2 regions of the Mycobacterium sp. TY815 genome follow, and region 2 is predicted to be linked to the other one. Evidence: riboswitches for the same ligand, from Rfam matches in the RefSeq annotation. Region 2 holds a riboswitch; the other holds the start of a gene.
What was found. A riboswitch is a leader RNA that binds a small molecule or an ion and turns the genes downstream of it on or off. The one in region 2 is predicted to bind cobalamin.

Region 1: linked by a shared signal. The riboswitch ahead of QXK92_RS05765 (PPE domain-containing protein) and the one ahead of metE (5-methyltetrahydropteroyltriglutamate--homocysteine S-methyltransferase) in region 2 are both predicted to bind cobalamin.

The regions. Positions count from the first base shown of each region.
Region 1 is NZ_JAUFRX010000001.1:1,345,896-1,357,256, forward strand. Features, by position in the region: gene QXK92_RS05740 (ABC transporter ATP-binding protein) at 1-502, shown strand, start outside; gene QXK92_RS05745 (ABC transporter permease) at 517-1,266, shown strand; gene QXK92_RS05750 (TetR family transcriptional regulator) at 1,268-1,873, shown strand; gene QXK92_RS05755 (Trm112 family protein) at 1,863-2,057, opposite strand; gene QXK92_RS05760 (acyl-CoA synthetase) at 2,050-5,037, opposite strand; gene QXK92_RS05765 (PPE domain-containing protein) at 5,156-6,811, opposite strand; cobalamin riboswitch at 6,923-7,103, opposite strand; gene QXK92_RS05770 (ABC-F family ATP-binding cassette domain-containing protein) at 7,143-8,915, shown strand; gene QXK92_RS05775 (cytochrome P450) at 8,924-10,210, shown strand; partial or broken gene QXK92_RS05780 (type III polyketide synthase) at 10,193-11,254, opposite strand.
Region 2 is NZ_JAUFRX010000002.1:786,019-797,379, forward strand. Features, by position in the region: gene QXK92_RS23155 (spirocyclase AveC family protein) at 1-282, opposite strand, end outside; gene QXK92_RS23160 (ABC transporter substrate-binding protein) at 260-1,378, opposite strand; gene QXK92_RS23165 (CbbQ/NirQ/NorQ/GpvN family protein) at 1,464-2,300, opposite strand; gene QXK92_RS23170 (nitric oxide reductase activation protein NorD) at 2,349-4,001, opposite strand; gene QXK92_RS23175 (acyl-CoA dehydrogenase family protein) at 4,145-5,299, shown strand; gene QXK92_RS23180 (acyl-CoA dehydrogenase family protein) at 5,296-6,381, shown strand; gene QXK92_RS23185 (TetR/AcrR family transcriptional regulator) at 6,602-7,864, shown strand; gene QXK92_RS23190 (SDR family oxidoreductase) at 7,882-8,529, shown strand; cobalamin riboswitch at 8,581-8,783, shown strand; gene metE (5-methyltetrahydropteroyltriglutamate--homocysteine S-methyltransferase) at 8,931-11,210, shown strand; gene QXK92_RS23200 (cytochrome P450) at 11,261-11,361, opposite strand, start outside.

The DNA of each region.
Region 1 (11,361 bases), on a different contig from region 2:
ACGGGTGGGATACGTGCCACAGGACCCGACCATCTACCGCGACCTGCGGGTCGTCGACAACGTCCGCTACATCGCGTCGCTGTACGGCTACGACAGTCACGCCGCCGAGGAAGCCATCGAGCGGGTCGGGCTCGCCGAGCACCGCACCGCGTTCTGCGAAAACCTGTCCGGCGGTCAGCGCACCAGAGTGTCACTGGCCTGTGCGCTGGTCTGCCGCCCCGAGCTGCTGGTACTCGACGAGCCGACCGTCGGATTGGATCCGGTACTGCGCGTAGACCTTTGGGGGCAATTCGCGGAGCTGGCCAACGCCGGCACCACCCTGCTGGTCTCCAGCCACGTGATGGACGAAGCCGACCATTGCGCCGACCTGCTGCTGATGCGGGAGGGACGCCTGGTCGCCCACACCACCCCGGCCCAACTACGAGAGGACACCTCATGCACGTCACTGGAGGAAGCGTTTCTGTCCATCATCAGGCGCAACACCGAGCGCCGAGCCGGGTAGGACTGGGCGCGCAGCTGAAGCCGTACACGGCGACCACCGCCAGGATCCTGCGTCAGGTGGCCGCCGATCACCGCAGCGTGGCAATGATCCTCGTGGTGCCCGTGCTGGTGATCACGCTGATGTACTTCATGTTTCAGAATGCTCCGCATCGCCCCGGGTCGCCCAGCCCGTTCAACAACGCCTGCTTGATCATGCTGGGCCTGTTCCCGTTGTTCGTGATGTTCATCATCACGTCGATCACGATGCAGCGTGAGCGGTCCTCGGGAACCTTGGAGCGCATCCTGACCACGCCGCTGCGCAGGCTCGATCTGTTGATGGCCTATGGAACCGCTTTCTCGATCGCCGCAGCGGTGCAGGCGATTGTGGCGTGCGTCGTCTCGTTCTGGCTGCTGGGCTTCTCCACTGCGGGGGCGCCGGTGTGGGTGTTCGTCATTGCGATCGACAATGCCGTCCTCGGAGTGGGCCTGGGCTTGCTGTTCAGCGCCTTCGCCCGCACCGAGTTTCAAGCGGTGCAGTTCATTCCGCTCGTGATGGTGCCCCAACTCCTGCTGGCCGGGGTGATCGTTCCGCGGGCCGCGATGCCGGGCTGGCTGGAGTGGATCAGCAACCTGTTGCCGGCCAGCTATGCGCTGGAGGCGTTGCAGCAGGTGGGGATCCATACCGCACTGTCGGACACCGCGGTGCGCGACATGCTGGTGGTGCTGGCGTTCGCCGTCGCATCGCTGTGCCTGGCCGCCGCGACACTGCGCCGGAGGACCCCTTAGCGTGGCCGCCCGACGTCCGGGCCGGCCGGCGGGAAACTCCGACACCCGGGAGCGAATCCTGGTGAGTGCGCGGGAGCTGTTCGCGCTCAACGGCATTGACCGGACTTCCATCCGGGCGGTGGCCAGGGGAGCCGGCGTCGATTCCGCTCTGGTCCATCACTATTTCGGCACCAAAGAGCAGTTGTTCGCCGCGGCGATCCACATCCCGATCGACCCCATGCAGGTGATCGGACCGTTGCTGGAAGTCCCGGTCGAGGAGCTCGGGCTCAAGCTGCCCTCGCTGTTGCTGCCGCTGTGGGACTCCGAGTTGGGCGCGGGGCTGATCGCCACCCTGCGGTCGCTGATCGCCGGTGACGACGTGGGGCTGGCCCGCTCGTTTCTCGAGGAGATCGTCGGCGGTGCCGTGGGTTCGCGCGTCGACGATCCCCCGGGAACCGGCAAGCTGCGCACGCAGTTCGTCGCTTCTCAGCTGATGGGCGTGGTGGTGGCGCGCTACATCATCAAGGTCGAGCCGTTCGCGTCGCTGCCCATTGAGCAGATCGTGGCGACGATCGCGCCCAACCTGCAGCGCTATCTCACCGGTGACCTGCCGGGTCTCACGCCGTGAGCCGGGCGTGCTCCTCGTCGTCGACGTCGCGCGCCTCGTCGACCAGCAGGACGGGGATGCCGTCGTCGATGCGGTAGGCGCGGCGCAGCCGCGGGTTGTAGAGCTCCCGGCCCTCGTTCACCAGTAGCAGCGGCCCGCGATCGGCCGGGCACACCAGGATGTTCAGCAGGGTGTCGTCAAGCATCGGCATTTACTTGCTTTCCGCTGAGCTCGGCGCGGGCCGCCGGGGTCAGCTTGCGAAATTCGTTGTTGGCGGCGTCGAAGTACCATGCCTGACGCCCGGACTTCGGGATTCCGGCCGCCCGCAGGGCGCTCACGGTGGGCCGGTAGGTCGCGCTGAGCGTCAGCTTAGGCACCACGTGCACGATGTCGGGTCCGAGCCCGACCGGCATGCTCTCGACCGCCTCGGTCAGGTCGGCGGCGGTGATGGTCGCGCCGGGCCGCAGCGTCACCGCCGCCACCGCCAACTGGCGGTCGCCGACCGAGACGCCGTAGGTCACGGCCAGGTCGACGGCGCTGATCAGGCCCAGCGCGTCGACGACCGGCTCCGCATAGACCATGCCCCGCACCGTGCGGATGACGGCGCCGCGGCGGCCGGCCAGCCAGAAGTCGCCGTCCTCGTCGCGCCGGAACAGGTATTCGGTCGAGATCCAGGTGTCGGCGGGAGCGAACACGCCACGCTTGACCGATGCGGTCGGGTCGATTGGACCGCGTGACTGCGCGAGCAGCACTCCGATCTGGTTGGGCGCGGCCACCTGCACGAAACCGTCATCGTTCTCCAGGATCAGATCGTTCTCCGGGTCGTAGGCGCCCAGTTCGACGCGACCGGCCCCCGGCAGCGGACGGCCCTTGCTGCCGACCTTGGCGCCCGACACGTTGGCGAGCACCGCCTGCCCGTCCGTGGTGGCGAAGAATTCCACGACATGGGCGGGCGCGAACGCGTCGACGACGCGCCCCCACAGGCCGGTCGGCATGCCCGAGCCGATGAACAGCCGCACCGGATGGTTGCCGTGCAGCCCGAACTCCGGGTCGTCGACGACGTCTCGCAACATCGCCCAGGTGTAGGACACCACCGTGACGCCGTACTGGCGGATCTCGGCGACGAACCGGTCCGGCCGCAGGCTGCGGGACAGCGCGATGCGGGTGCCACCGACCACCGCGCCGCCCAGGCTCACCAACAGGGCGGATTCGTGGTGCAGCGGGGTCAGGCAGTACACGGTGTCTTTGCGGTCCAGTGCGGCCGTCGAAGCGGTTCCGAACGCCGACAACGCCCACCGGAAATTCGTGATCTGCTTGGCGACCAGTTCGCCTCCGGCCGCGTTGAACGCGATGAAAGCCAGGTCCCGGGCAAAACCCGGGTTGGCGCGATACCAGGCGGGCATCTGTACCGCGTCGGGGTCGATCTGTTCCATATCGATGACGTCCGCGTCGTCGGGCAGGTGCAGATCGCGCGACTCACCACCACCCAGCACCAAGATCTGCCCCGGAAGTTGGCGCGCCGCTTCGAGATTGGTGGGGTCGGTCAGGATCTCGCTGACTGCGCCCAGGCGAACCTGCGCGGCCAGGTCGACGTCCTCGCGCATCAGCACGGCCACCCCGCCCAGCCGGGACAGTGCGGCGATCGCGACCAGAGCGCTGGGCCGGGTCGCCATCAGCACACCCACCCGGTCGCCCTGGCGCACACCGACTTCGATCAGGCCGCGCACGACGTTGTTGATGCGCTTGTTGACCGCCTCGTAGGTGTGCACGCGGCCGTCGAACAATAGGAACTCGCCTTGCGGTGCATCGTGGGCCTGCTCATCGATGATGCGTCCCAACGAAATTCGGGTGTGATCGTTGAGCTGGCCGAGTCGCGCGAGCCGCGGCAGCGTGCGCACGGTCTCGACTGCCAGGGTGCGCATGGAGCGGTTGGCCGCCACCACAGCGTCCGCCGCACCGCGGGCCAGCGCGAGCGCCGCCTCGGACACTTCCCCCAGGCCGTGCGCGATGCGCGAGCTGAAGGCCACACCGCTGTCGTTGTGCTCTTCAGACTGCTCCACCATCAGGCTGATGCTGGCCGGTTTGTCGCCGTTGCTGGAGATCCAGCGCACCCACTCGGCGACGGTGGGCCAACTCTGCAAGGCAGCGCGCGACCCCACCACCAAGCCGAAATGCCCTGTACGGATCAGACATTCGTACACTTCGGTGTTCGGCGCCGCCCGCCGGATGCCGCGCACCGAGGCGGGCTGACCGATGTCGTCGACCTCACCGACAAAAGCCAGGATGGGACAGGTGATGTCGGTCAACGTCACCATCTGGCCGTTGATCGCGAACCCGCCGGTCATCATCCGGTTGTGCGCGATGAACTGCTTGAGCAGTTCCGAGATGGCCGGCCCTGACCAGGCGATCCATCCCTCGCGTTCGAGGAACCTGCGCTGCTGTTCCCGGGGCAGCAGCGCCTCCCGATCATGCAGCTGGCGCACGAAGTCGATGCGGGCCTGAGCCGTCTTGATCGGATCCATCATCTGAAAACCGGTGCGCGCCATCCAGCTTGGAATGTTCAAGCGGTTGAAGACGTGGTCGGCCATGAAATCGGCGACGCCCGGGGCGATGTTCGCCGGAATGCCCATGGGCAGCGCGGCAAGGGTGTCGACCGGCGAGCCGAACGCGACGATGCTCGCCAGGTTCCTCGAGCGCCGGTAGGCCGCGACCTGGTAGCACCACATACCGCCCTGGGAATATCCGACCAGATGCACGTCCTGGCCGGCGGTGTTCTTGACGGTGTCGATGGCCTGGTCGAGAGCGACGATGTGGTCGGCCAGGGTGCGCTGCATGCCGCCCTCGACCTTGTCGGGCGAGCCGAAGTCGATCACCCACGGGTCCAGACCGCTGGCGTGCAGGATGCCCACCGCGCCGTCTTCCCGGGTGACGTCCCACATGTCGGCCGACATCATCATCGGGTGCACCATGAGCACCGGCGGGCCGACCGGCGGCTGGCCGGGGCGATTGTCCGGCGGGAAGTACCGTCGCAGCTTGTACATCGGCACGCTCTCGACGACCTGCGACGGCGACGGGATGCTGCCCGTTTCCAGGCCGCCCAGGCGGAGCACTTCCAGACCGTTCTGAGCGGTGGCTACCAGCCGCTCGACGGGTCGGGTGACCATCGAAAAATTGAGATCCACCACTGCTCCTCAATGCTCCTGACGTCGGCCTTGACCAGCGAGGACATCATGGCACATCGGCCTTGGCGGGTGGTCTGGGTCACGGGTGTTTGCCGCTGGGGGCGTCAGGTGACGACGGTCCTCACCCTGCCCCGTGCTCGCCCTGCCACGTTGCGGGCAGCATGGGAACCCGCGGCCCGCTACCGAATTCGTCTTCGGCCAGGGTGGTCACGCCCGCAGCACCGACACCCCGGCCGGCCGCGGCGCCGGCGAACCCGGTCGCACCCGTTCCCGACGCGGTCACCTCGGGCTCGAGGTCCATGTATTCGTAGCCCCGGCCCAATTGGGCGACCTTCGCCCGCCGGCGGCGCGGCGCGCCCACCGGTTCCCTGGGAGCCGGCGCAGCGGTCGGCTCCTCCGCGCCGTCAGGTTCCGGCGCCTGCTTCCGGGCTCCGGATACGGCTGCTTTCCTGGCGACCGAACCGAGGTCACCGACCAGGTAGCCGAAATTCTCCATGCCGGCACCCAGGCCCAGACCCACACCGGTGCCGGTGAAGGTCGGGGGCGCCGCGGTCGGCGGCGGCGCGGTGGGTGCGGGGGCCGACCCGGTCACCTCTGCCGGCGCGGGCGCAGGTGACGAGGTGGATGCCGGAACGGACGGGGCGAGCGCGGCGAGCGGCGGCGTGACCGGCGGTGCCACCGGGGGCGCCGGCGGCGCGACAGCCAGGGCGGCCAGGCCCTTGATGCCGATCGGCGCCAGCACCGCGCCGGCGGCCAGTGGCACCAAGGGGGCGGTCAGCAACGGCACCACCACCGCGAGCAGCACGATGGTCTGCTCGAGGAGCGTCTTGAGCAGGGCGATGGTGTCGGTGATGACCGTTCCGATGATCTCCACGGTGACGAACAGGATGGTGAAGCCGATCGTCGTCGGGTTGCCCGAGGCGAACGCGGCGGTGAGGTCCAGGGCGACGAAGGAGAACATCTGCGACAGCAACAGCGCATAGGTGCCGAAATCCATCGGATAGCCGAGGGCGAACGCGATGTTGAACGGGCTGAAGTAGGTCAGCGGGTTGCCCAGGATCACCAGATAGGGATCGAAGCCCGAGAACAGCGCTTGGAAGAACGGCAGGTTGGACAGCGCGTCGATCAGCGGCTGAATGTAGTTGTCGTAGAAATCGATATACCCGATGTCGGTCAGCCACTGATAGAAGTCGTTCTGCCGGTCGGGGGGCAGATCGTCGGCGGCCGCCAATGCGCCGGTGGTGACGATCTCCGGCGCCACGGCCGTCTGTGGTGCGGTCTCCACGGCGGCCGCGGCCGCGCCTTGATAGGTGCTCATCACGGTGGCGGCCTGAATCCACATCCGCACATAGTCGGCCTCGTTGAGTGCGATCGGAATCGTATTGACGCCAAAGAAATTCGTGGCAACCAGCACGGCGTGCACGGCGTGATTGGCAGCAAGTTCCGCCAGTGTGGGCATCGCTGCCACAGCGGTGGACCAGGCGGTGGCCGCGGTCTCCTGCCGGGCAGCCATCGCCGCACTGTCCGTCCCGGCCTGATTCAGCCACGCCAGATACGGCACGTGAGCGGCCACGTACGCCTGCGCGGACGGACCGTCCCACTCGCCGGCCTGTACGGATGCCAGCACCGCGGCCAGGTCCTGGGCAGTCTCCAGGTACGAAGTGCTCAGCGAACTCCAGGCCGCGGCCCCGGCCAATAGCGGACCGGCCCCGGGACCGCTACTGAGCAGCGCCGAATGTACTTCCGGCGGGGCCGCCATCCAGACTGGTGCGGTCATTGCGCACCCGCTCGGTCATGAGTCGAATATTTTGCGGGCGTTGGTAATTGACAAATAAGAAGCCGAAGACACATCGGACGGCGATCGCTCTCTCGGGGTACACCGCCCCGGGTCGCAGGACGCGATGACGCGAGTATCCTGGCTCTCGGATCGCCGCTCGCCTCGCCTTCCAGCTATTCGCCGTGGCGTATGAGGGTCGCTCCCCGATTACAGTGGCGGGACCGCGCCGGTTTCACACCGGCTTCCTGCATCGTCATTGCCTTACCGGTGCATTGTCGCATCTTGGCCGGTGTCGGCGGTAGCCGACAGCGGGGCCGGTAGCCTCGGTCCGGTGGCACACCTGCTCGGAGCCGAGGCGGTACACCTGGCATATCCGACCCAGGTGATCTTCGAATCGGTCACCCTCGGAGTCAACGACGGCGCCCGTATCGGCATCGTCGGCCGCAACGGCGACGGAAAATCCAGTCTGCTGCGGCTGCTCACCGGGGAACTCACGCCCGACTCCGGCCGGGTCACTCAGCGCAGCGGATTGCGGGTGAGCGCGCTGTCCCAGGCCGACACGCTCGATCCCGAGCACACCGTCGGCTGGGCGCTGGTCGGTGACCAGCCCGAACACCAGTGGGCCGGCAACAGCCGGGTGCGCGACGTGGTCGCCGGATTGGTGTCCGATATCGCCTGGGATGCAATGGTTTCCACGCTGAGTGGCGGTCAGCGCCGGCGCGTGCAGCTGGCCCAGCTGTTGATCGGCGACTGGGACGTGATCGCTCTGGACGAACCGACCAACCATCTCGACATCGAGGGCATCACCTGGCTGGCGGGTCACGTGAAGCAACGCTGGGCGCGCAACAGCGGCGGGCTGCTGGTGGTCACCCACGACCGCTGGTTCCTGGACGAAGTCGCCACCACGACATGGGAAGTGCACGACGGGATCGTCGAACCGTTCGAGGGTGGATACGCCGCATACGTGCTGCAGCGCGTCGAACGCGACCGGCAGGCCGCCGCCTTGGAAGCCAAGCGGCAGAACCTGATGCGCAAGGAGCTGGCCTGGTTGCGCCGCGGTGCCCCGGCCCGCACCTCCAAACCCAAGTTCCGCATCGAGGCCGCCAACCAGCTGATCGCCGACGTCCCGCCGCTGCGCAACACCGTGGAACTCGCCAAGCTCGCGACGGCCCGGCTGGGCAAGGACGTGATCGATCTGCTGGACGTCTCGGTCTCCTACAACGGACGACAGGTGCTGCGCGACGTCGAGTGGCGGATCGCCCCGGGCGAGCGGACCGGGATCGTCGGGGCCAACGGCGCCGGCAAGTCCACGCTGCTCGGTTTGCTGGCCGGAACCGTCGAACCCGACTCCGGCCGCGTCAAGCGCGGCAAGACGGTCCGGTTGGCGGTGCTGGACCAGCAGGGCGATGCGCTCACCGCCTTGGCCGGTGAGCGCATCGCCGAGGTCCTGGGCCGGCTGCAGAGCGGATACGAGGTCGAGGGCCGCGAGATGACCCCGGCGCAACTGCTGGAGCGGCTGGGTTTCAGCAGCGGACAGCTGTCGTCACGGATCGGGGAATTGTCCGGTGGACAGCGGCGCCGCCTGCAACTGATGTTCACCCTGCTGGCCGAACCGAACGTGCTGCTGCTCGACGAGCCCACCAACGACGTCGACACCGACATGCTGACCGCCACCGAGGACCTGCTGGACTCCTGGGCCGGCACCCTGATCGTCGTCTCCCACGACCGCTACCTGCTCGAACGCGTCACCGATCAGCAGTACGCGATCGTCGACGGCCGGTTGCGACACCTACCCGGCGGCATCGACGAGTACCTGGCACTTGCGGCTCACTCGCCCGCGAAGCCGGCGCAACCGACCGAGCCGTCACCGCAGCCGGCGATGTCCGGGGCGCAGCGTCGCGCCGCGGAGAAGGAACTGGCCTCAGTCGACCGACAGCTGGCCCGACTGGCCTCCCGGATCGAGGGCAAGCACACCGAACTCGCCGAGCACGATCAATCCGACCACGTCGGCATCACACGGCTGACGCGGGAATTGCGCGGCCTGGAGGACGACGTCGCCACACTGGAAGCCCAATGGCTGGAACTGTCCGAGGCGCTGGAGTGAAGCCGGTGGTGTCCTACCCGCCCGGTGAGGCGCTGCTGGCGGCCTACCGGCGCCGTGGCCCGGTGCTCAACGCCGGGATCGGCCGGCGCGGCTTCGTCTATCTGCTGGGGCCCGAAGCGAACAAGTTCGTCTTCGCCAACGCCGACTCGTTCAGCTGGCGGGAGACGTTCGAGACCCTGGCGCCGGTGGACGGCCCGACTGCGCTGATCGTCAGCGACGGTGAAGACCACCGCCGCCGGCGCAGCGTGGTGGCGCCGGGATTGCGTCACCGCCAGGTCCAGGAATACGTACAGACCATGGCGCGCTCCGTCGACGTCATGATCGACGGCTGGCGTCCCGGCCAGCGGTTGGACATCTACCAGGATTTCCGTTCGGCGGTGCGGCGCAGTACCGCGGAAAGCCTGTTCGGTTCCCGAATGGCCGCGCATTCGGATTTCCTCGGTACACAATTGCAGCCGCTGCTGGACCTCACTCATCAGCTACCGCAGGTGATGGCGCTGCAGCGGCGGTTCAACTCCCCCGGCTGGCGAAAGGCGATGGCGGCCCGCGCGCGCATCGACGCGTTGATGGACGCCGAGATCGCCGATGCCCGCGCCCGGCCCAGACCTGACGACCACCTGCTGACGACGCTGCTGCACGGACGGTCCGACGAGGGACAGACGTTGTCGGACAACGAGATCCGCGACCAGATCGTGTCGATGATCACCGCCGGCTTCGAAACCACCAGTGGCGCGCTCGCGTGGGCCGCCTATCTGCTGTTGACGGTGCCGGGGGCGTGGGATACCGCGGCCGCCGAGGTGAAACACGTGCTGGGCGGTGCGGCCCCGACCGCCGCGGATCTGCCCGCCCTGACATACCTCAACGGCGTTGTGCACGAAACGCTTCGGCTGTACCCGCCGGGAGTGATCTCGGCGCGCCGGGTGATGCGGGAACTGCGATTCGACGGGCACCGGATCACCGCGGGACGGATGCTCGTCTTCAGCGCATACGTCACCCACCGGATCGCCGAATTATGGCCGCAGCCAACGGAATTCCGTCCGCAACGATGGGACGCAACGGCCCCGGGCTACCGCAAGCCCGCTCCGCACGAGTTCATTCCGTTCAGCGGCGGCTTGCACCGGTGCATCGGCTCGGTGATGGCTCTGACCGAGATGACGGTGATGCTGGCCCGGCTGCTGGCACGGACCACGCTGAGCCTGCCGGACCAACGCCGCATTCGGGCCGGCAACTTCGCCTCACTCAGTCCCCAACCGGGTCTGACGGTGCAAGTCCTCGACTCAGTGCCAGCGCAGTAGCACGAGCTCGGCGCAGAAACCCGGTCCCATCGCCAGCATCAGGCCGGGGCTACCGCTGGGCGGCCGCTTCTCGATGGTGTCGCGCAGGATGTGCAGCACCGACGACGAGGACAGGTTGCCGATCTCCCCGAGGGAACGCCACGTCAGCTCGAGCGCCTCCGGCGGTAACTCGAGAGAGTTGGTGATCGCGTCGATCACCTTCGGGCCCCCGGGGTGACTGACCCAGGTGCCGATGTCCTGCCTGGTCATATCGTGCAGAGCAAGGAAACCGTCGACATCGGCGGGCAGGTGCGCCTCGATGAGGTCGGTCAGGTCCGGCGACAGGCGCAGTTGCAGGCCGTGCGAGCCCACATCCCAGCCCATGATGTCCAGCGATTCGGGGTACAGCCGGCTGCGGGAGTCGACGATGGCCGGGCCGGTGGCGTTGATCTGTTCGGCGCGACGGTCACCGACGGCCACGACCGCAGCGGCGCCGTCACCGAACAGCGCGGTCCCGATCAGGCCGGACACCGTGGGTTTGACCGCCGGGTAGGTCAGCGAACAGAGCTCGACGGAGATCAACACCGCGACGCCGTCGGGCGCCCCGCGCAGTTAGTCGTTCAGGCGAGCCACCCCGGCCGCCCCGGCCACGCAACCCAGCCCGAACAGCGGCATGCGGCGTACATCAGGCCGAAGACCGAGCCGCCCGGCGATCCGGGCGTCCAGCGAGGGCACCGCGACGCCGGTGACCGTGGTGGTGGCGATCAGGTCGATGTCCTGCGGCTGCAGACCGGCCTCATCCAGCGCACCCATCAGCGCCTCGATGCCAAGGTCGACCGCCTTGTCGATGAAGATCTCGTTGGCGTCGCCGAAGTCGTTCAGCGCCGGGTAGCGCTCCAGCGGCAACACGAAGTGGCGGTTGTTCACCTTGGCGGACTTGTGCAGGCGCCGAACGATCTCTTCGTGTTCCTTCAACCCGGGAAACTCGACGAACAGATCGGTGATCTCACTCTGGCTGTATCGGTGTGGTGGCAACGCACCGAAGACCCCTGCGATGACGCTCATTGACCCTGCCTCATTCAGTTGCTCGCCGGATAGCCCACCCCGAAAAGACTTCTCAAAACCCGGAGTTTAGTGGCGATTTTGTGGCCTGGCAAAAAGGGTGATATTCA
Region 2 (11,361 bases):
GACCACGAGCAGGACGATCAGCATCGCGATGGTGGAGATCTCGAGGAAGGTGATGTAGTCCAGGCCGAAGACGAAGCGCACGGGGCGCGGCCGCCCCTGCACATTCGGATTCGCCACTCGCGGATCGAGCGCCGTGCGGCAGTTCGCGAGGAAGAACAGCGCAAATGCGGCCAACGCAACCGCGGCAATCCAGCTGCCCCAGTTAATGTTCCGGCGCCGCAGGTCGGGCTCGGCGGTCTTCACCGGTGCGGCCATGTCGTCATCCGTCCTCTCCGAAGCGATCGACCAGGTGCGAGTTGACCCCGTCAGCATCCAGCGTCCGCGCGACCAGATAGCCCGCCCCCATCCAGGCCCGGCGGGTCCACTTGCCGAACGACACCCGCGTGCCGGGCGCCCCGGCCGCGGCCGGCATCATCTTCACCCGCTCGAGCGCCTCTTTGACGCCGCGTGGACTGAGGGGGTGCGCGTCGGCGAACGCGCGCACCAACGTCTCGGCCACGTCGCGATTGACCGGCGGCACACAGTATTCGGGACGGCGTCCGTCGTATCTATTGGCGTAGCGGTCCAGGAATTCCTGCCCGACCTGATTCGCCTCGTCATACTGATCCACGCCGATCCAGCCCATGAACGCGTTCCACATGATCGGGTTCACCCAGGCGTTCTGGAAGGCGGTGGTGGTGAATCTCGGGGGATCCCAATCGACGGCCTGCAATGCCGGGTTGATGAAGACGATCCCGAATCCGAACCCGAGATGAACGATCGCTTCAGCCTTCGCGTCGTGCAGGGTGCGCACGGCGTCGTTGATGTCCTGGGCGGTCTGCGCGATCGGCGCCTCGGCGACGATCCGAATACCTTTGCGCCGCAAAGCGTTCCGGAGATTTCTCAGATAGCTCTCACCGATCAGGTTCTGCTCGACCAGAACTCCGATCTGGGTGAACCCGCGTTTCGCCACCAGGTCCGCAAGGAAGATCGGCTCGTCGGTCATCGAGCCCTGCGGGAACGCGAATGTCCACTCACCCAGCCAGTCGTCGGTGCCCGTCACACTGATCGCCGGAACCTTGAACCGCTCCTCGATCGCCTCCCGGGTGGGGACGCAATTGTCGGTGATGTGCGGGCCGAACACCACCAGGCATCCTTCGTCGACGAGGTCGCCGAACGCGTCGATCACCGCCTTGACCGATCCCTTGGGCAGGCCCTCGACTTCGCGGTAGATCATCTGCACCGGGCGGTCCAGCTGACCGTTGGCCAGGGCCTCTTCGAAGACCAGGTCGAAGCAGCGGGTGAAGTCCGCCAGCATCTCCTCGGGAAAGCCGGGCGGCAGCGTGAAGTCCATCAGGTAGCCGACCTTGATCGGCTCTGCACTGCTCTCGTAGGACATCCGGCCTCCCCAGCTCACCGACTCCCCGGAGGGTGTAAAACCTAATATTTGTTCAGACGCTAGCGGTGGTCCTCAGTAGCGTCAATCATCGGCCATCCTCGCCCAGGTAGAGCTCGATCATCTCGTTGAGCGCCCTGCTCACCGCCGGGTCGTCGGTCAGCGGCCCGGCGATGGCGGCACGGGCCGCCTCGGACCGGCTCAGCCCTTCCGCGATCAGCCGGCCCGCGGCGATCAACACGCGGGTCGAGGCAACCTCACGCAGACCGCCGGTTTCCAGACGACGAACGGCCTGGCCCAGGCGCACCAGCTCAGCCGCGGTCCCATGGTCCACACCAGCTTCGTGCGCCACGATGCCCTGTTCGATATCGGCTGGCGGAAAACCGAATTCGAGAGCCACCATGCGCTGGCGGGTGGAGTCCTTGAGATCCTTGAGGACACTCTGGTAGCCGGGGTTGTACGACACCACGAGGCCGAATCCCGGCGCCGCATCCAGGGTGACGCCGAGGCGCTCGATGGGCAGCTGACGCCGGTGGTCGGCGAGCGGGTGCAGCACCACGGTGGTGTCCTGCCTGGCCTCCACCACTTCGTCCAGGTAGCAGATCGCACCCTCGCGCACCGCTCTGGTGAGCGGACCGTCCACCCACACCGTTTCCCCGCCCTGCAGCAGATAGCGACCGACCAGGTCCGCGGTGGTCAGATCGTCATGGCACGCAACGGTGATCAGCGGCCGGCCGACGTCGTGAGCCATCGCCTCGACAAACCGGGTCTTGCCGCAACCCGTCGGCCCTTTGAGAAGCAGGGTCAGGTTCTGCCGGTAGGCGGCCTTGAAGACGGCCTCTTCGTTACCGACCGCCCGGTAGTACGGCCGCGCCCGGTCCGCCCCGGGCTGGGCGTGGTGAACGAGCGCGGTCTCGTGGGCCATGACTTCCCTTCTGCCGTTGCCCGGAGACTAACCGGAACAGATGTTTGTTTACAACTCTGGCGCACCGGCGAAGGACTTCCGGCGGGCCTCTGCGGAGCGCAGTGCGGACCGGAACAGCGGCCCGATCACACCGGCAAGTTGATCCGGGCGCGCGACGATCGCGTGCGCGGTGTCGCCGAACACCCGGCGCAGGGACGGCCCGCCGGTTCCGACGGTCAGGCACACGCAACCGGTTCCGCGACGCCGGCTTTCGGTCAGCGCGCGGCGCGCGTCCGCTGCACCGTAGGGGCGCTCGTAGCCATGGTCGAAGGCGAGCCCGTCGGAGACCACCACCAACAACCGCCGCGAAGTACCGCCCCGTGATTCCAGCACCGCCGAGCCGTGCCGGACAGCCGCGCCCAGACGCGAATACGCGCCGGGCTGCAGGCTGTTCAGTCTCCTGATCACCCGGGCGTCCAGACGGTCGTCGAAGCGCTTGACAGCAAGCATGCTCACCGCTGCCCGGCCCTGCGAACAGTAGGCGTAGACCGCCACCCGATCACCCAGATCATGCAGTGCCACAGTCAGATTGGCGACGACCGCGCGCTGCTGTTCGTGCACCGTCCGGCCCAGCGTTCCCGGCTCGGCCGCCGACCCCGACACATCGAGCAGCAGCAACACCGACAGGTCGCGCCGCCGTCGCAGGCTGTCGAAGTACACCGCCTCGCCGGGGACCGAGCCGGCCAGCATCCCCACCCGCTCTTCGACCGCGGCGTCGATATCGATGTCGTCGCCCTGCGACTGACGGTGACGGCGGTGCAATCCCATACCCAGCCGCGACAATGGCCGCCGCACGGCGATTGCATCGTCGATTGCCTGGTTTGCCGTCGCGTCGATGGTCGGTTCGGTCTCTCGCACGGTGCACCAGGCGGGGCGGTAGCGCCGGCGGGTGACGTCCCACTCCGGGTACCGGACACCGTCCGGCGCGGCAGGGCGGTCGTCGACCTCCTTGCTCCGGGTCGCGGCCAGTGACCAGACGGCGTGCGATCCACGCCTGCCGGAGTTGGTCCGGTGCGTCGGGCTGTCCGCGCCGGGCGGTCCGCCACCGCTACCGGTCTTGCGCGCGGAGGAAAGCATCTTCTTCAGCCAGGTACCGATGAAACCTCCGCCACCGACCGGGCTGGTAAACGGATCGTCGAAGTCCTCGGTCTCGCCGTCATCGAGCTCGTCGAGCTGCCGCCTGCCGTCTCGTCGGGGCGTGTGTTGCGGACTCGACGAATCCTGTTGGGCGGACTGCCGGTCACGGAGAGCCAACACCTTCGACGGGCGGATCACACCGAAACCCGCCACCTCGTCGATCGCCGCGGATCCGCCGGCGATGCGCAGCGACCGTTGCGGGCAGTCGGTGTGGCCGGCGACCTCGGCATCGCCCAGGTCCGTCAGGATGCCCGGCAGCAGAGCGGCATTGGCGACCAGGGCACGGTGGCCCTCGATCGCCAGATAGCGCCTGGCCAGCCGACGGTGCCGCGCCAGGGACCGCATCACGTGGCTGTCCAGGCTGCCCGCGGCAATCAGCGAGGCCTGCACCGCGACCGCCTCGAGCCCTGCCCGCTGTCCCGCAGTACCGTCCACGAAGATCGTCTGGCCGTCGGTCCAGGCGGGTGCGCCCGGCTGGGTGTGTGCCACGGCGACGGGCCTGCCTGCCCATGCGGAAGCCAACATGCCCAGCGCCTGCTGCCGGTGAGCCTGCGGGTCGTCCACGCGCCCACCTCCGAACGACCGGCCGGATTGACCAAATATCTGTTCCAACGTAAAGTTCGGCTTGGCTGCAGTCAATCACGCGCAGACGGGGTTCGAACGCAAACGTGGATTTCTCCTATCCGGCCGAGGTCGAGCGGTTCCGTGCTGAGCTGCGTGTGTGGTTGTCGGCCAACCTGACCGACGATCTGATCGCGGCGCGGCGACCCTCCGGCCGCGACGAAGCGGCGTTCGACAAGCTGCGCGCCTGGAATGCGACCATGGCCGACGCGGGCTGGGCGGCGGTCTCCTGGCCCGTCGAGTACGGCGGCCGCGGTGCGACGGTGCTCGAACAGCTCGTCTACACCGAGGAGACGACGCGGGCCCGAGCGCCGTTGCCGCTCAACGTGATCGGCATGAACAACATCGCACCGGCGATCATGCAGTACGGCACCGAAGCACAGAAGACCACGCTGCTGCGCCGGATGATGCGGGCCGACGACATCTGGTGTCAGGGCATGTCGGAACCCGAGGCCGGATCGGACCTGGCCGCCCTGCGCACCCGGGCGGTGCGCGATGGCGACGACTTCGTCGTCACCGGGCAGAAGATCTGGACTTCGCTGGGACACAAGGCCAAGTGGTGTCAGCTGTATGTCCGCACCGATCCCGACGCGCCCAAGCACAAAGGCATCTCCTGCCTGATCGTCGACATGACGCTGCCCGGCATCGAGGCCCGTCCACTGGTAACCCTCAATGGCGACGCCGATTTCGCCGAGGTCTTCTTCCACGATGTGCGGGTGCCCGTCGATGCGCTGCTCGGCCCGCTCAATGGCGGCTGGCAGGTGGCGACCACCACCTTGAGCCATGAGCGCGCCGGAGCGGCCCGCCTCTACGCGGAGTTGGAACTGCGGCTGGACGAATTGGTGGCCGACTTCGCCGATGTCGGCGATGCCCTGACAGATCCGGTGGTGCTGAGACGATTGGGTGAGATCGCGGTCCGCATCAAGTATCTCGAAGTCCTGTGCCAGCGGTCCATTTCGGCGGCGCTGCACGGAGGTCCGGAAATCACCGCGTTCGGGTCGGCGAGCCTGGCCAAGACGGTGTGGGGCGAGATCGGCCAGGAGCTTGCCGCGCTGGCGTTCGACGTGCTCGGCACCCGCGGGGTGCACGGCAGGTGGAGTGACTACCGGCTGACGTCGCGATCGCTGACCATCGCCGGCGGCACCACCCAGATCACCAAGAACATCACCGCACAGCGGGTCCTGGGGTTGCCGCGCAAATGAACCTCGAACTGGACGACGAGCGAATCGCGCTGCGGGACACGGTACGACGCTTTCTTGCCGAGCGGGCATCGATTGCGGGCCATGTGCGCCCGATGCTCGACGATCCCACCGGCACCACCGATGCGGTGTGGAGCGGCCTCGCCGATCTCGGAGCGACCGGGGTACTGGTGCCGGCCGAACTCGGCGGCGCCGGCATGACGATGGTCGACGCGGGCATCGTCGCCGAAGAACTCGGCGCCGCCCTGCATCCCGGGCCTTGGTTGTCCACGGCGGTGGCGGCGACCCGGCTGTTGACCGCCACCGGTGGCCAGGCGGGCGCCGACATCCTCACCGCAATCGCCGACGGCACCTGCACAGTCGCTGTCGCCGGGTTGGCCGAGCAGACAGAAAGGCCCCGCGTTTCGGCACGAAACGGGGCCTTCAGTGTCTGCTCGGCACCGGTGGCCACGCCGGACGCGGCGGCTGCGGATCTGCTCCTGGTTTTCGACGGCACTGCGCTCTTCGCCGTCAGGGCCGACGACACCGGTGTCTCGGTGACCGCCGAGCCCGGTATCGACCCGACCCGCAAGCACTTTCGCGTCGCTTTCGCCGATGCCGGCGCCCAGCGACTGGGCGCCCTGTCCCCCGACGACGTCCAGGCGGTCACCGAGGATGTGCTGATCGCCGCGGCCGCCGACGCCCTGGGTGCCGCCAGTGCCGTCATGCACATGGCGATCGAATATGCCAAGACGCGCAGCCAGTTCGGAGCACCCATCGGTTCGTTTCAGGCGGTCCAGCACCTGTGCGTCGACATGTTCGAGACGGTGGAACTGGCCCGCAGCGGCGTGATCCACGCTCTATGGGCGGCGGGGAACTCACCCGGCGAACGTCAGCTGGCCACCATCCGGGCGAAGGCCTTCGCCGGACGGCTGGCCACCGTCGGCGACACCGCAATCCAGGTTTTCGGGGGTATCGGCTACACCTGGGAGCACGACGCCCACCTCTATCTCAAGCGCCTGTTGAGCTGGAGCTCGTTGCACGGCGGACCGGACCGGTATCTCACCGAAGTCGGTGCGCGGCTCGCCAAGAAGGCACAGCGGTGACCGCTTCCCTCGACTTCGCGGGACAAGTCGCGATCGTCACCGGGGCGTTGACGTCGGCGTCTGAGCATGGAGCGCTCTAGGATGTGGCCCACAGCCCCGTCGGCTTCCTCAGCAGCGCGTTTGGCGCGGCAGGTCTGATAGCCTCTACCAAAGATTTGGTTCAGCAGGAGGACGACTTGCGCACGTTGCCGGCACCGCTGTCCTTCGCTGCCGACCGGCCATGACCGACAGCGCAACCGAAACCGGAACGCGCCGAACGGAGATACTCGAGACCGCGGCGTCGTTGATCGCCTCGTCGGGTCTGCGCACCTCGCTGCAGGAGATTGCCGACGCGGCAGGCATTCTCCCCGGCAGCCTGTACCACCACTTCGAGTCCAAGGAAGCGATCCTTGTCGAACTCATCCGCCGCTACCAGGCCGACCTCGCCCGGATCGGCGAGCGCGCCCAGGCCAAGCTGGACGAACCGGACTCGCGCCCCCCGGCCGAGAAGATCATCGAGCTGGGATCGGCGATCGCCAACTGTGCGGTGCGGCATCGGGCCGCGCTGCAGATGTCCTTCTACGAGGGCCCGAGCGCCGATCCCGAACTGATGAAGCTGACGCAGCAGCGGCCCGTCGCCATCCAGGAGGCGATGCTGCAGACGCTGCGTGCGACGCGCTGGAGTGGCTACATCAAAGCCGACATCGACCTCCCGACGCTGGCCGACCGGATCTGCCAGACCATGCTCCAAGTGGGACTCGACGTCATTCGGCACAACTCCTCCGCCGACCAGGTAGCCGCCCTGATGTGCCGGATCATCCTGCAGGGGTTGGCGTCCCGGCCCCCTACCGACGGGGCACTGGACCGCTCGAAAGCGTTCGCCGCCGCGGGCTCCGTCATCGCCTCCTGGGCCGACGACAGCGAAGCCGACCCACGCGACAAAGCGGCACACCTGCGGGCGGTGGCACGAACAGAGTTCGGCCGCAAGGGATATGAAGTCACCACGATCCGGGACATCGCATCGGCCGCGGGCCTGGGAACGGGCACCGTATACCGCGTAATCGGGTCCAAGGACGAACTCCTGGCGTCGATCATGCGTTCCTTCGGCCAGAAGGTGGAAGCGGGCTGGGTGGACGTGCTGCGCTCCCCGTCCACGCCGATCGAGAAGCTGGACGCGCTGAGTTGGGTCAATGTCAATGCGCTCGACCAGTTCTCCGACGAGTTCCGGATCCAGCTCGCCTGGATGCGCCAGTCACCCCCGAACACCGCCAACCCCGGCTGGTTGTACACGACTCGGCTGCGTCAAATGAAATCGCTTCTCTCCGAGGGTATTCGGTCATCGGAAATCCGGGTCGACGCGCCCGGCATCACGATGCTGGCCCGCAGCATCATCGGCATGCAGTGGATACCGGAGAACATCCTGCGCGCGATAGGCACCCGCTCGTCGCTCATCCTGGCTCGTGACACTGTCCTGCGCGGAGTAGCGATCCGCGCCAAGCCGTAGCGGGGTAGCGTCGAATTATGGCGCACATCATTGTCATCGGCGGCCACGGCAAGGTCGCCCTGCATCTGGCCCGGATCCTGACTGGGCGCGGCGATCAGGTCAGCTCGGTATTCCGCAATCCCGACCACGCCGACGAGGTCGCGGCCACCGGAGCCACGCCGATCACCGCCGATATCGAGCACCTCGACACCGACGCCCTGGCAGACCTGCTGAGCGGGCACGACGCGGTCGTCTTCACCGCCGGCGCGGGCGGTGGTGACCCGGCACGGACATACGCGGTGGACCGCGACGCCGCCATCCGGGTGATCGACGCCGCCGGCCGGGCCGGCGTCAGGCGATTCGTGATGGTGTCCTATTTCGGCGCGGGCCCCGGACATGGCGTCTCGCCGGAGAATTCGTTCTTCCCCTACGCCGAGGCCAAGGCCGCCGCCGATACCCACCTGCGCGCCAGCGACCTCGATTGGACCGTGCTCGGGCCGGGACGACTCACCCTGGACCCGGGCACCGGACACATCGCGGTGGGCAAGGCCAAAGGCGAGGTGTCGCGGGAGGATGTGGCGGCCGTCGTCGCGGCCGCGCTAGCTGAGGACGCGACGATCCGCCACACGATCGACTTCAACAACGGGGACGTACCGATCGCCGTCGCGGTGGCGACCGCGCGGTAACAGACGCGCCGCACGGGGTAGCCTGGGCCTCGCAACTGGTCTGCAGGCGCCCCCGTGGCGTCGGCATCGAGCAAGGCACACGCGCCTTGTGAGAGGGAACCCGGTGAGAATCCGGGACTGTCCCGCAGCGGTATGCAGGAACGACCGCCGTCATCGGCACTGGTCCAATCGGACTGGGAAGCGACGGCCAGTAGGGGCACCTTTGCGGTGCGCGCCTGTGAGTCCGAAGACCTGCCAGCTGTGCCGGGCGCGCCGCGCCTGGCGGCACATCGCCTCGTGGAATGGGCGTTTGGCCGGCCAGCTGTGGTGGTACGCGGGCTCTGGAGAGCACATGCGCATCGCCCCGACTGTCGGCTGCGCGTCCGCGGGCGGTGTCCATACCGTCGAATGAAGGACCGCTCGTGACCGCTCCAGCTAGTTTTCCGAAATTCACCGCAACCATCACCGGAACCCCCCGGATCGGCCCGCGCCGCGAACTCAAGCGCGCGACCGAGGGATACTGGGCCGGCCGAACCAGCCGCTCCGACCTGGAATCCGTCGCTGCCACGCTGCGCCGCGACACCTGGGCCGACCTGGCCGCCGCCGGCCTCGACTCGGTGCCGATCAACACCTTCTCCTATTACGACCAGATGCTGGACACCTCGGTGCTGCTGGGAGCCCTGCCGGCCCGGGTCGCCGGGATCTCCGACGATCTGGACCGCTACTTCGCCGCCGCGCGGGGCAATGACGACGTCGCCCCACTGGAGATGACCAAGTGGTTCGACACGAACTACCACTATCTCGTTCCCGAAATCGGTCCCGCGACCCGATTCTCGCTGCACCCCGACAAGGTGCTCTCCGAGCTGAAAGAAGCTCAAGAGCAAGGCATTCCGGCGCGTCCGGTGATCATCGGGCCGGTCACCTTCCTGCTGCTGAGCAAGGCGGTGGACGGCGGAAGCCCACCGGTCGAGCGGCTGCAGGAGCTGGTGCCGATCTACTCCGAACTGCTCTCGCTGCTCGCCGGCAACGGCGCTCGGTGGGTGCAGTTCGACGAGCCGGCGCTGGTCACCGACATCTCCCCGGACGCACCCGCGCTGGCCGAGGCCGTCTACAACGCGCTGGGTGCGGTGGCCAATCGCCCGGCCATCTACGTCGCGACGTACTTCGGCGACCCGGGTGCCGCGCTGGCGGGGCTGGCCCGCACACCGGTCGAGGCGATCGGCGTCGACCTCGTCTACGGTCCTGACACCGCGCTGGCGGCAGTACCGGAGTTGGCGGACAAGACGCTGGTGGCCGGGATCGTCGACGGCCGCAACATCTGGCGCACCGATCTGGACGCGGCCCTGGGCAGGCTGGCGACGTTGCGGAATTCGGCTGCAGCCGTGGCGGTTTCAACGTCGTGCTCAACGCTGCATGTCCCGTATTCGCTGGAAGCTGAGACCGGTCTGGATGACAACCTGCGCAGTTGGCTGGCATTCGGGGCCGAGAAGGTGCGCGAGGTGGTGGTGCTGGCCCGGGCGCTGCGGGACGGCCGCGAGGCGGTGGCCGACGAGATCGCGGCCTCCAACGCGGCCGTGGCCTCGCGCCGGAAAGACCCACGGCTGCACAATGACGAGCTCCGGGCCCGCATCCAGTCGATCGTCGCGTCCGGCGTCCACCGCGGCGACCCCGGCGAGCGTCGCGCCAGCCAGGACGCGCGGTTGCAGCTGCCGGTGCTGCCGACCACGACGATCGGTTCCTACCCGCAGACCTCGGCGATCCGCATCGCGCGGGCCGCCTTGCGCTCTGGTGAGATCGACCAGGCCGAGTACGAGCGCCGGATGAAGCAGGAGATCGCCGACGTGATCGCACTGCAGGAGCAACTGGGCATCGACGTGCTGGTGCACGGTGAGCCCGAGCGCAACGACATGGTGCAGTACTTCGCCGAGCAGCTGGAAGGCTTTTTCGCCACCGACAACGGCTGGGTGCAGTCCTACGGCAGCCGCTGTGTGCGTCCGCCGATCCTGTTCGGCGACGTGGTACGCACCCACCCGATGACGGTCGACTGGATCACCTACGCGCAGTCGCTGACCGACAAGCCGGTGAAGGGCATGCTGACCGGACCGGTCACCATCCTGGCGTGGTCGTTCGTCCGCGACGACCAGCCGCTGGCCGACACCGCCAACCAAGTGGCGCTGGCGATCCGGGACGAGACGGTCGACCTGCAGTCCGCGGGCATCGCCGTGATCCAGGTGGACGAGCCGGCGCTGCGGGAGCTGCTGCCGCTGCGCCGGGCCGATCAGGACGAGTATTTGCGTTGGGCCGTAGGCTCTTTCCGGTTGGCCACCTCTGGTGTCGCCGATTCGACCCAGATCCACACTCACCTGTGCTACTCGGAGTTTGGTGAGGTGATCGGCGCGATTGCCGATCTGGACGCCGACGTCACGTCCATCGAGGCGGCGCGCTCGCACATGGAGGTGCTCGACGACCTGAACGCCATCGGCTTCTCCAACAGCGTGGGCCCGGGCGTCTACGACATTCACTCGCCGCGGGTGCCGAGCACCGACGAGATGGCGGCGTCCTTGCGGTCTGCGGTTAAAGCGGTTCCGGCGGAACGTATTTGGGTTAACCCGGACTGTGGCCTGAAGACCCGGAATGTCGGGGAGGTGACCGCATCGCTGCGGAACATGGTGGCCGCTGCGCAGCAGGTGCGCGCGGAGTAGGGCGGGCTTGGGGGCACGCCGCTTGAGTGGAGGCGTGCCCCCGCCCGTGGCTAGCTCCGGCTGCGCAAATCGGTGCATGCGGCGATGTCGACAAACAAACCGGGCCAGGGCCGCAGCGCCGCGATGTTGCGAGCCTCGATGCGTTGTGCGG